Regions from separate parts of the Allocoprococcus similis genome, predicted to be linked through region 3. Evidence: predicted binding sites of a transcription regulator. Region 3 holds the regulator's gene; each other region holds the start of a gene.
The links. The regulator HrcA, encoded in region 3, represses chaperone genes, less so after heat shock. The targets are predictions, from matches to a motif close to TGTTAGCACTCNNNNNNNNNGAGTGCTAACA.
Positions count from the first base shown of each region.

Region 1: the regulator HrcA is predicted to act here: its motif matches at 1,842-1,872, upstream of clpB (ATP-dependent chaperone ClpB).
Region 2: the regulator HrcA is predicted to act here: its motif matches at 1,568-1,598, upstream of htpG (molecular chaperone HtpG).

Region 1 covers NZ_BAAHSG010000033.1:11,294-14,584, forward strand. The annotation lists gene ACYQ5K_RS12555 (Hsp20/alpha crystallin family protein) at 192-662, shown strand; gene ACYQ5K_RS12560 (DnaJ C-terminal domain-containing protein) at 729-1,763, shown strand; gene clpB (ATP-dependent chaperone ClpB) at 1,930-3,291, shown strand, end outside.
Region 2 covers NZ_BAAHSG010000038.1:13,208-16,498, forward strand. The annotation lists gene ACYQ5K_RS13675 (ABC transporter permease) at 1-1,473, shown strand, start outside; gene htpG (molecular chaperone HtpG) at 1,704-3,291, shown strand, end outside.
Region 3 covers NZ_BAAHSG010000039.1:80,743-84,033, reverse strand. The annotation lists partial or broken gene ACYQ5K_RS14440 (hypothetical protein) at 1-463, shown strand, start outside; gene hrcA (heat-inducible transcriptional repressor HrcA) at 712-1,773, shown strand; gene grpE (nucleotide exchange factor GrpE) at 1,810-2,457, shown strand; gene dnaK (molecular chaperone DnaK) at 2,546-3,291, shown strand, end outside.

The DNA.
Region 1 (3,291 bases), on a different contig from region 3:
GGCGTTTTTTTCACCATTTTGCATGGCTCGTAGTGTTCACAAATTCTTCATAAAAAAATTAGCACTCACCTCTTGACAGTGCTAACAATGCGTGCTATAGTACAGATAGAACAAAGAAAGGGGAACAAAAAGAAAGGTTTGCTTTCCAGTGTTCCGAACGTATTATGAGTGTTTGAAAGGAGACAGGACTTATGTTGATGCCTAGTATTTTTAATAATAACTTATTTGATGATGATTGGTTTGGATTTCCATTTTACGGATATGCAGATAAAGCAGAGGACAGAGCAGAAAAGAAGCTCTATGGACATCATGCGAATAATCTGATGAAGACAGATATCAAAGAGATGAAAGATGGATATGAGCTTGAGATTGATCTTCCTGGATTCAAGAAAGATGAAGTTACTGCAGAATTGAAAGATGGTTATCTGACAGTCAGTGCTGCAAAAGGTCTTGATCAGGATGAACAGGAGAAAGAAACCGGAAGATATATCCGTCGCGAACGTTATGCGGGAGCCTGCCAGAGAAGCTACTACGTTGGTGAAGATATCACAGAGGAAGACATCAAAGCAGAATTTAAACATGGTATTCTGAAACTCTTCGTTCCGAAAAAAGAAGCAAAACCGGTTGCAGAAGAGAAGAAGTATATCACAATTGAAGGTTAATATAGAAGATAAGTTTTCCCCGGAGAGTAATCTCCGGGGTGTTTTACAGGCAGGAGGTGACAGGACATGGCAGCAAAGCGGGATTACTACGAGGTGCTTGGAGTAGCGAAGAATGCAGATGAAAAGACGATCAAAAAAGCTTACCGGAAGTTGGCGAAGAAGTATCATCCGGATACCAATGCCGGAAATCCGGATGCAGAAAAGAAATTCAAAGAAGTAACAGAAGCTTATTCGGTACTGAGTGATCCGGAAAAGAAGAAGATGTACGATCAGTTCGGACACGCTGCATTTGACCAGTCTGCAGGAGGCGGCTATCAGGGAAGCGGATTTGGAAATGGTTTCCAGGGCTTCAAAAGTGGCCCGGGTGGTTATCAGGAGTATCATTTTACCGGAAATGCAGATGATATTTTCGGAGATATGTTTAAAGATATATTCCATGGAAACGGCAGCAAAAGCACAGGTGGTTTCGGAAGCCAGGGCTTTCACAGAAGGAGCTTCTATGACGATGGGTCCGGATTTGGCGGGTTCGGAGGATTTGGTGGCCACGGATCAGCAGGCTTTGATCAGAAAGGTCAGGATCTGAAAGCCAGTGTATCTGTTACATTTGACGAAGCAGCATTTGGCTGCGATAAAAGAATTACTCTGCAGGATCAGAGTGGAAAAGCACAGACGCTGGAGGTACACATTCCGGCAGGAATTGACAGTGGAAAGAGCATAAGGCTTCGTGGAAAAGGAATGCCGGGAACCGGAAAAGGCGGGGCAGGAGACCTTCTCCTGAAAATAACTGTTCAGCCGAAAGCAGGCTATGAACGAAAAGGAATGGATGTTTACACGACAGTCAATATTCCTTATACAACAGCCGTATTTGGTGGAGAGGCAAGAGTGCATACCCTGTATGGCGATGTGATGTGCAAGATCAAAGAAGGAACCCAGTCAGGAAGCAAGATACGTCTGAGAGGAAAAGGAATTGTTTCGATGAAGGATGCAAATGTCCACGGTGACCAGTATGTAACGGTACAGATCCAGGTTCCGAGACATTTGAATGCAGAGGCAAGACAGAAACTGATGGAATATAAAAAAGCCGCTGCCGGAGGAAGATAAAGAATCCGGAGCGTTTTATATAGACAGGACTCAGACAATGAGTCCTATGATTTGACAGAGGAGTAAAAATGTATATAGATTTAGCACTCGGCTCTTGACAGTGCTAACAACACGTGCTATAGTTCGGATAGAACAAAGATAGCAAGGCAAAGGAGGGACTCATGTTATGAATATCAATAAATTTACACAAAGTTCTATGGCAGCAGTGCAGAACCTTGAAAAGATTGCAGCAGATTACGGCAACCAGGAAATTGAACAGGAACATCTTCTGTATTCTTTGCTTACAATAGATGACAGCCTGATTCTCAAGCTGATTGAGAAGATGGGCATTACAAAAGAGACGATGATGAACCGTGTGGAAGAGCTTTTACGGAAGCGTCCGAAGGTACAGGGCGGTCAGATGTATATTGGTCAGAATCTGAATAATGTGCTGATCCATGGCGAGGATGAGGCAAAGCAGATGGGTGATGAATATGTATCGGTTGAGCATCTGTTCCTTGCACTTCTGAAATATGCGAACCGTGAGATCAAAGGTATGATGAAGGAGCTTGGAATTACAAGGGAAAGCTTCCTTCAGGTGCTTTCTTCCGTAAGAGGTAATCAGAGAGTAACCAGTGATAATCCGGAAGCTACTTATGATACTCTGAATAAATACGGGGAAGATCTGGTGGAAAAAGCCAGGGAGCAGAAGCTGGATCCGGTCATTGGGCGTGATGCAGAGATCCGGAATGTGATCCGTATCCTGTCACGTAAGACCAAGAACAACCCGGTTCTGATCGGTGAACCTGGTGTAGGTAAGACAGCAGCAGTAGAAGGTCTGGCACAGCGTATCGTGCGCGGTGATGTACCGGAAGCTTTGAAAGATAAAAAAGTATTTGCTCTGGATATGGGAGCACTGGTTGCAGGTGCGAAGTATCGGGGTGAATTTGAAGAGCGTCTGAAAGCAGTTCTGGAAGAAGTCAAGAACAGTGATGGAAACATCATCCTGTTTATCGATGAACTGCATACCATTGTAGGTGCCGGAAAGTCAGACGGTGCAATGGACGCCGGAAATATGTTAAAGCCAATGCTTGCCCGTGGTGAGCTGCATTGTATCGGTGCGACAACTCTGGATGAGTATCGCCAGTATATTGAAAAGGATGCCGCTCTGGAACGTCGTTTCCAGCCGGTTATGGTGGATGAGCCTTCAGTTGAGGATGCCATTTCTATCCTTCGTGGATTGAAAGAGCGTTATGAAGTATTCCATGGTGTCAAGATCACAGACAGTGCACTTGTTGCAGCTGTTACTTTGAGTAACCGTTATATTTCAGACCGTTTCCTTCCGGATAAGGCAATCGACCTGGTTGATGAAGCATGTGCATCCATTAAGACAGAGCTGGATTCTATGCCGACAGAGCTGGATGAACTGAACCGTAAGATCATGCAGCTGGAGATTGAAGAGGCAGCCTTGAAAAAAGAGGATGACCGTCTGAGTAAGGAAAGACTGCAGAAACTGCAGGAAGAACTTGCTGAAGAACGGGAAAAATTC
Region 2 (3,291 bases), on a different contig from region 3:
ATCGCAGGAAAATACATCGGATATGCGCTGATAGCAACGCTGGGAGGAAGTGTTTTTGGGGTACTGATCGGGGAGAAGATTCTGCCGCTTGTCATTATTTATGGCTATATGATTTTGTATAAGCATTTGCCGGCAATCCTGCTTCCGTATCACATGAGCTATGCAATCCAGGCTTCGGTGATCGCAGTTGCCTGTATACTGATCGCTACGATCGCATCCTGCTACAAAGAGCTGGCAGCAGAACCGGCAGAACTGATGCGTCCGGCAGCACCGAAGCAGGGCAAGAGGATTCTGCTTGAACGGATCGGAATTATCTGGAAGCATCTGAATTTTACATGGAAATCAACCGTGCGGAATCTGATCCGGTATAAAAAGCGATTCTTTATGACTATTTTCGGAATCGGCGGCTGTATGGCGTTGATGGTAGTCGGATTCGGACTGAAAGACTGTATCTATGAGATTGTCAGCTTACAGTATGAGAAGGTGCAGTTCTATGATGCGGCAACCTATATGAGTGATGACATTTCTGAGGAAAACAGACAGCAGATCCAGGAGTATCTGGATCAGAATGCAGATGTAAAAGAGACGATCGAAGTACATATGCAGAAGACAGATGTAAAGTCTGCATCTGGTAAAAAGACACTTTATCTGATGGTTCCGTCGGATGATGAAAAGATTGAGGACTTTTTAAGCTTCCACAGCAGAACGAATAAGAATGAAGTTTATTCACTGAAAAAAGATGAGGTGATCCTTACCGAGAAAATGGCATCTCTTCTGAATGTGAAGGTGGGAGATCAGCTTACAATCGAAGATGAAGACCGTGGGGACCAGACGGTTACCATTGGAGCAATCTGCGAAAACTATATGAGCCATTATCTGTATCTGTCACCGGAAAAATACGAGGAATTGTATGGAAAACCGGTCGAATACAATACGATCATTTACAGTGTGAAAGATGGAAAAGATGATCAGATCGAGAAGACAGGAACAAAGCTTCTGGCGATGGACGGAGTGTTGAATGTAAGCTACACCAGCAGTATTGAGGGCAGACTGGATGATATGCTCCGCAGTCTGAACCTGGTTATTGTGGTACTGATCGTATCGGCCGGAATGCTTGCCTTTGTGGTACTGTACAATCTGAATAATATCAATATTACGGAGCGCCAGAGAGAACTTGCCACACTGAAGGTTCTGGGCTTTTATGACGGAGAAGTTGCCTCTTATGTGTACAGGGAAAATATTCTGTTGACGATCATCGGATCAGTTGTAGGTATGGTGCTTGGCAATTTCCTGCACCGTTATACTATCCTGACGGTTGAAGTGGAAGAGGCGATGTTCGGACGTCAGATACACTGGCAGAGTTATCTGTACAGCTTCTTGTTTACTGCAGCATTTTCTTTATTTGTAAACTGGGTAATGTTCTACAAGCTGAAGAAGATTGATATGGTGGAATCTTTGAAGAGCGTGGAGTAAAAGCTTTTGACAGTGTATGTCAAAGATTTCTTATAGACGGTACACAAAGGATTGGAAAATATATTTCACAGAAATTTTATATTCTTCACAGAATTATTAGCACTCTTATTGAAAGAGTGCTAATTTTCTATTGACATTTAGAAATCAGGGTATTAAGATATTTCATGGACAGAAAAATACGGTGTTTGAAACCGCAAAAAGATAGAATATGAAATTTAGGAGTGATAAAAATGGCAGCAAAAAAAGGTAGTCTTTCAATCAGCAGCGAAAATATTTTCCCGATTATCAAGAAATGGGTATATTCCGATCATGATATTTTCGCAAGAGAGCTTGTTTCCAATGGATGCGACGCGATCACAAAATTAAAGAAGCTGGATATGATGGGAGAATATACACTTCCGGATGGTTATAAAGGAAAGATCCAGGTTATTGTAAACCCGGAAGAGAAGACTTTGAAATTCATCGATAATGGTCTTGGTATGACTGCTGATGAAGTAGAAGAATATATCACACAGATCGCATTTTCAGGAGCAACCGAATTTCTGAATAAATACAAAGATAAGACAACAGAGGACGATATGATCGGACACTTTGGTCTTGGATTCTACTCTGCATTCATGGTAGCTGATGAAGTTCATATTGATACCCTTTCTTATAAAGAGGGTGCCAAACCGGTACACTGGGTAAGTGAAGGCGGTACAGAGTATGAGATGGAAGAAGGGGATAAAGAGGAAGTTGGTTCTGAAATCACCTTATTCCTGAACGAAGACTGTGTAGAATTTTCAAATGAATACAGAATCCGTGAAGTCCTTGAGAAATACTGCTCATTCATGCCGGTAGAGATTTTTGTGTCAAAAGAAAATGCAGAACCGGAATATGAGACAATTCCGGAAGAGGAAGTCCTAGATACCGATACCGTTGTTGAGCATATCCACGAAGATGCCAAGATGGAAGAAAAGGAAAATGAGAACGGTGAAAAAGAAATGGTTGAAGTTTCACCGGCTTCCGATAAAGCAAAGATCGTGAAACGCCCGGTATCCATCAGCGATCCGGCACCGCTGTGGACCAAACATCCAAATGAATGCAGCAAAGAAGACTATATTGATTTCTACCGGAAAGTATTTATGGATTACAAAGAACCTCTGTTCTGGATCCATCTGAACATGGATTATCCATTCAACTTAAAGGGTATCCTGTACTTCCCGAAGATCAATACCGAATATGATTCTATCGAAGGAACCATCAAACTGTACAACAACCAGGTATTTATCGCAGACAATATCAAAGAAGTCATTCCGGAATTCCTGATGGTATTAAAGGGAGTTATTGACTGCCCGGATCTGCCGCTTAACGTATCACGAAGCGCATTGCAGAATGATGGATTCGTACAGAAGATTTCTGAATATATTTCCAAGAAAGTTGCTGACAAGCTTTCCGGAATGTGCAAGACAGATAAAGAAAACTATGAGAAATACTGGGATGACATCAGCCCGTTTATCAAATTCGGCTGCCTGAAAGATGAAAAATTCTGCGAGAAGATGAGCGATTATGTTCTGTTCAAGAACCTGGATCATAAGTATATGACACTCAAAGAATGCATCGAAAAAAATGGCGGAAAAGCAGAGCCGGAGGAAAAGACCGAGGGTGAAAATGCAGAGCAGTCAGCAGAAAAGAAAGAAGCAGAGAAGACAACGATCTACTATGTAACAGATGAACAGCAGCAGAGCCAGTACATCAATATGTTCAAAAAAGAGGGACTGGATGCAGTGATCCTGTCACATAATATTGATTCTCCATTTATTACTCAGATGGAGCAGA
Region 3 (3,291 bases):
CTCAAATGAATTGGAATCCCTTCTTTTCTGCCTGGTCGCCCGCCCCTTCCTCCCAAACTCCCCACCCTCTTCCAAGAAGACGGAAAACATACAGATGGGACGCCCCAGTCGGAAGATGTGCGGAAAAAAACCAGTTGCTCCAGCCACTTGGAGGTTAAGTGGGAGAGGAGCAGTCCCGGAAAGTAAAAAAATATATCATCTTCAAAACAACCTAATCCCCAAATTCGAGGGCAAAAACAGCGCAGCCCCGGAAAGTAAAAAATATATCATCTTCAAACAGCCAGCTCCAAAGTTTGCGGACGAAAATGGCGCAGCCATTAAGTCCCGCCCCACGCAATACAGTATTGTTAAAGAAGCAAGTAAATCCTTTATAGTATGTTCCGTAAGCACCCAAATCAAGTCGATTTTTAGAGGCTTGAGTGAGGTTCCACCCGGATATGCTGTCGGATTCCAATTCATTTGAGGCAATGTAGATGAGACTCAGAACATTATGGAAGCCTTTGCTGACATAATGTTCGCTTTCAGAGGCTCATCGGAATGGTTTGCCGATTGAATTGGAATCCGACAGCATATCCGGGTGGAACCGGACCTCAAAAATAAAAAAATCATAAACCCTGTTGACAAAGTGAATGGTAAGTGGTACATTTATAAGCGTAGAAAATGTTAGCACTCAGATATAATGAGTGCTAATAACAAAAAAGGAGGTAGCATATGGAAGCCATACAGGAACTTAGTGAGCGGAAGACGAAGATCTTACATGCGATCATTAAGAACTATCTTGAGACCGGAGAGCCTGTGGGATCCAGAACGATTTCCAAGTATACAGATCTGAATTTAAGTTCGGCAACGATCCGGAATGAGATGGCAGATCTCGAAGAGCTTGGTTATATCATGCAGCCTCACACATCAGCAGGAAGGATTCCGTCGGATAAAGGTTACAGATGGTATGTAGATATGCTGATGAGCCAGAAGGAACAGGAGATTACCGAGATCAAAGGTCAGATGCTTGAGAAGGCTGACAAGATGGAAGAACTTCTGAAGCAGGTTGCAAAGGTTCTTGCGAACAACACGAATTATGCGACGATGATTTCGACTCCGACTTACAACGGGAACAAATTAAAATTTATCCAGCTTTCACAGGTTGATGACCATCAGCTGATCGTTGTGATCGTGATGGAAGGCAACATTGTAAAGAACCAGATCGTGACACTGGATGAACCGCTCAGCAATGAAGCACTATTGAAGCTGAATATGCTTCTGAATACTTCGCTGAACGGAACTTCACTAGAGCAGATCAATCTGGGAGTGATCGCAAGACTGAAAGAACAGGCAGGGATTCACAGTGGTGTGATGAGCAGTGTCATGGATGCAGTAGCGAATGTGATCCAGCTGGATGACGACATGGAGATTTACACCAGTGGCGCGACGAATATTTTCAAGTATCCGGAGCTTAGTGATAAGCAGAGCGCACAGGAGATCATCAGTGCTTTTGAAGAAAAGCAGCAGCTTGCCGCCCTGGTTACAAAGTCAATGGCAAGCGGCGGTGAAGACAGAGACATCCAGGTATACATCGGAGATGAATCGAATGTGGAGAACATGAAAGACTGCAGCGTAGTCACGGCAACATATGAGCTGGGCGAGGGCATGCAGGGAACTATCGGAATCATCGGACCGAAGCGAATGGATTATGAACATGTCATGAAGACGCTTAAGACACTGATGGCAGAGCTGGATGACATATTCCACAGGGATGAGCCGAAAAAGCTCGAATAAGAAGTAAGAAAGGTGGAAGAACCATTGGATAAAAAGATGAGCAATGAAGAAATGGTAAAAGAAGCAGTGGAAGAAGCAAAGAAAGCTGCGGAGGCAGAAGCCAAAGAGCAGGAGGCAAAAGGGCAGGAACCGGAAGACGCGGAAGAAACCGAAGCAACAGAGGAAGAAGCTGCCGGTAAAGAGACGAATTCCGAAGATGCTGAAGAGCCAAAGAAAAAGAAGCTGTTTGAAAAGAAGAATAAAAAAGATAAAAAGGATGAGCAGATCGCAGATCTGACAGACAAACTTACCAGACACATGGCTGAGTTCGATAATTACAGAAAGCGTACTGAAAAAGAAAAGTCAGCGATGTATGAGATTGGAGCCAAAGATGTCGTAGAGAAAATCCTTCCGATTGTAGACAACTTTGAACGCGGACTTCAGTCCGTACCGGAAGATAAGAAAGACGATCCGTTCGTAGATGGAATGGATAAGATCTATAAACAAATGATGAGCACACTGGAAGGAATCGGAGTAAAACCGATCGAAGCAGTTGGTCAGGAATTCGATCCGAATTTCCACAATGCAGTGATGCATGTAGAGGATGAAGAACTTGGTGAAAATGTAGTAGCCGAGGAATTCCAGAAAGGATATATGTACCGTGACTCAGTCGTAAGACACAGCATGGTAAAGGTAGCAAACTAAGATATACCGTGTACCGTATTTCCGATACACTTTATATAAATAACAAAGCAAAATACAATTTTTATAATATTAACAGGAGGTCTTCATAATGGGCAAAATCATTGGTATTGACTTAGGTACAACAAACAGTTGTGTAGCGGTTATGGAAGGTGGACAGCCGGTCGTAATCGCAAATACAGAAGGAGCAAGAACTACACCATCTGTAGTAGCATTTACAAAGACAGGAGAACGTCTTGTAGGTGAACCTGCAAAGCGTCAGGCAGTAACAAATGCAGAAAAGACAATCTCATCTATCAAACGTGAGATGGGTACAGATCATAAAGTAGACATCGATGGAAAGAAATATTCTCCACAGGAAATTTCAGCTATGATCCTTCAGAAATTGAAAGCAGATGCAGAAGGATATCTTGGAGAAAAAGTTACGGAAGCAGTTATCACTGTTCCGGCTTACTTCAACGATGCCCAGCGTCAGGCTACAAAAGATGCAGGTAAGATTGCAGGTCTTGATGTAAAACGTATCATCAACGAGCCTACAGCAGCAGCTCTTGCATATGGACTTGACAATGAAAAAGAACAGAAGATCATGGTATACGACCTTGGTGGTGGTACATTTGATGTATCTGTTATCGAGATCGGTGACGGCGTTATCGAAGTTCTTTCTACAGCTGGTAACAACAGACTTGGTGGAGATGACTTCGACCAGAAGATCACAGACTATATGCTTGCAGATTTCAAGGCAAAAGAAGGCGTAGACCTGTCAACAGACAGAATGGCACTTCAGAGACTGAAAGAAGCAGCTGAAAAAGCAAAGAAAGAACTTTCTTCTGCAACAAC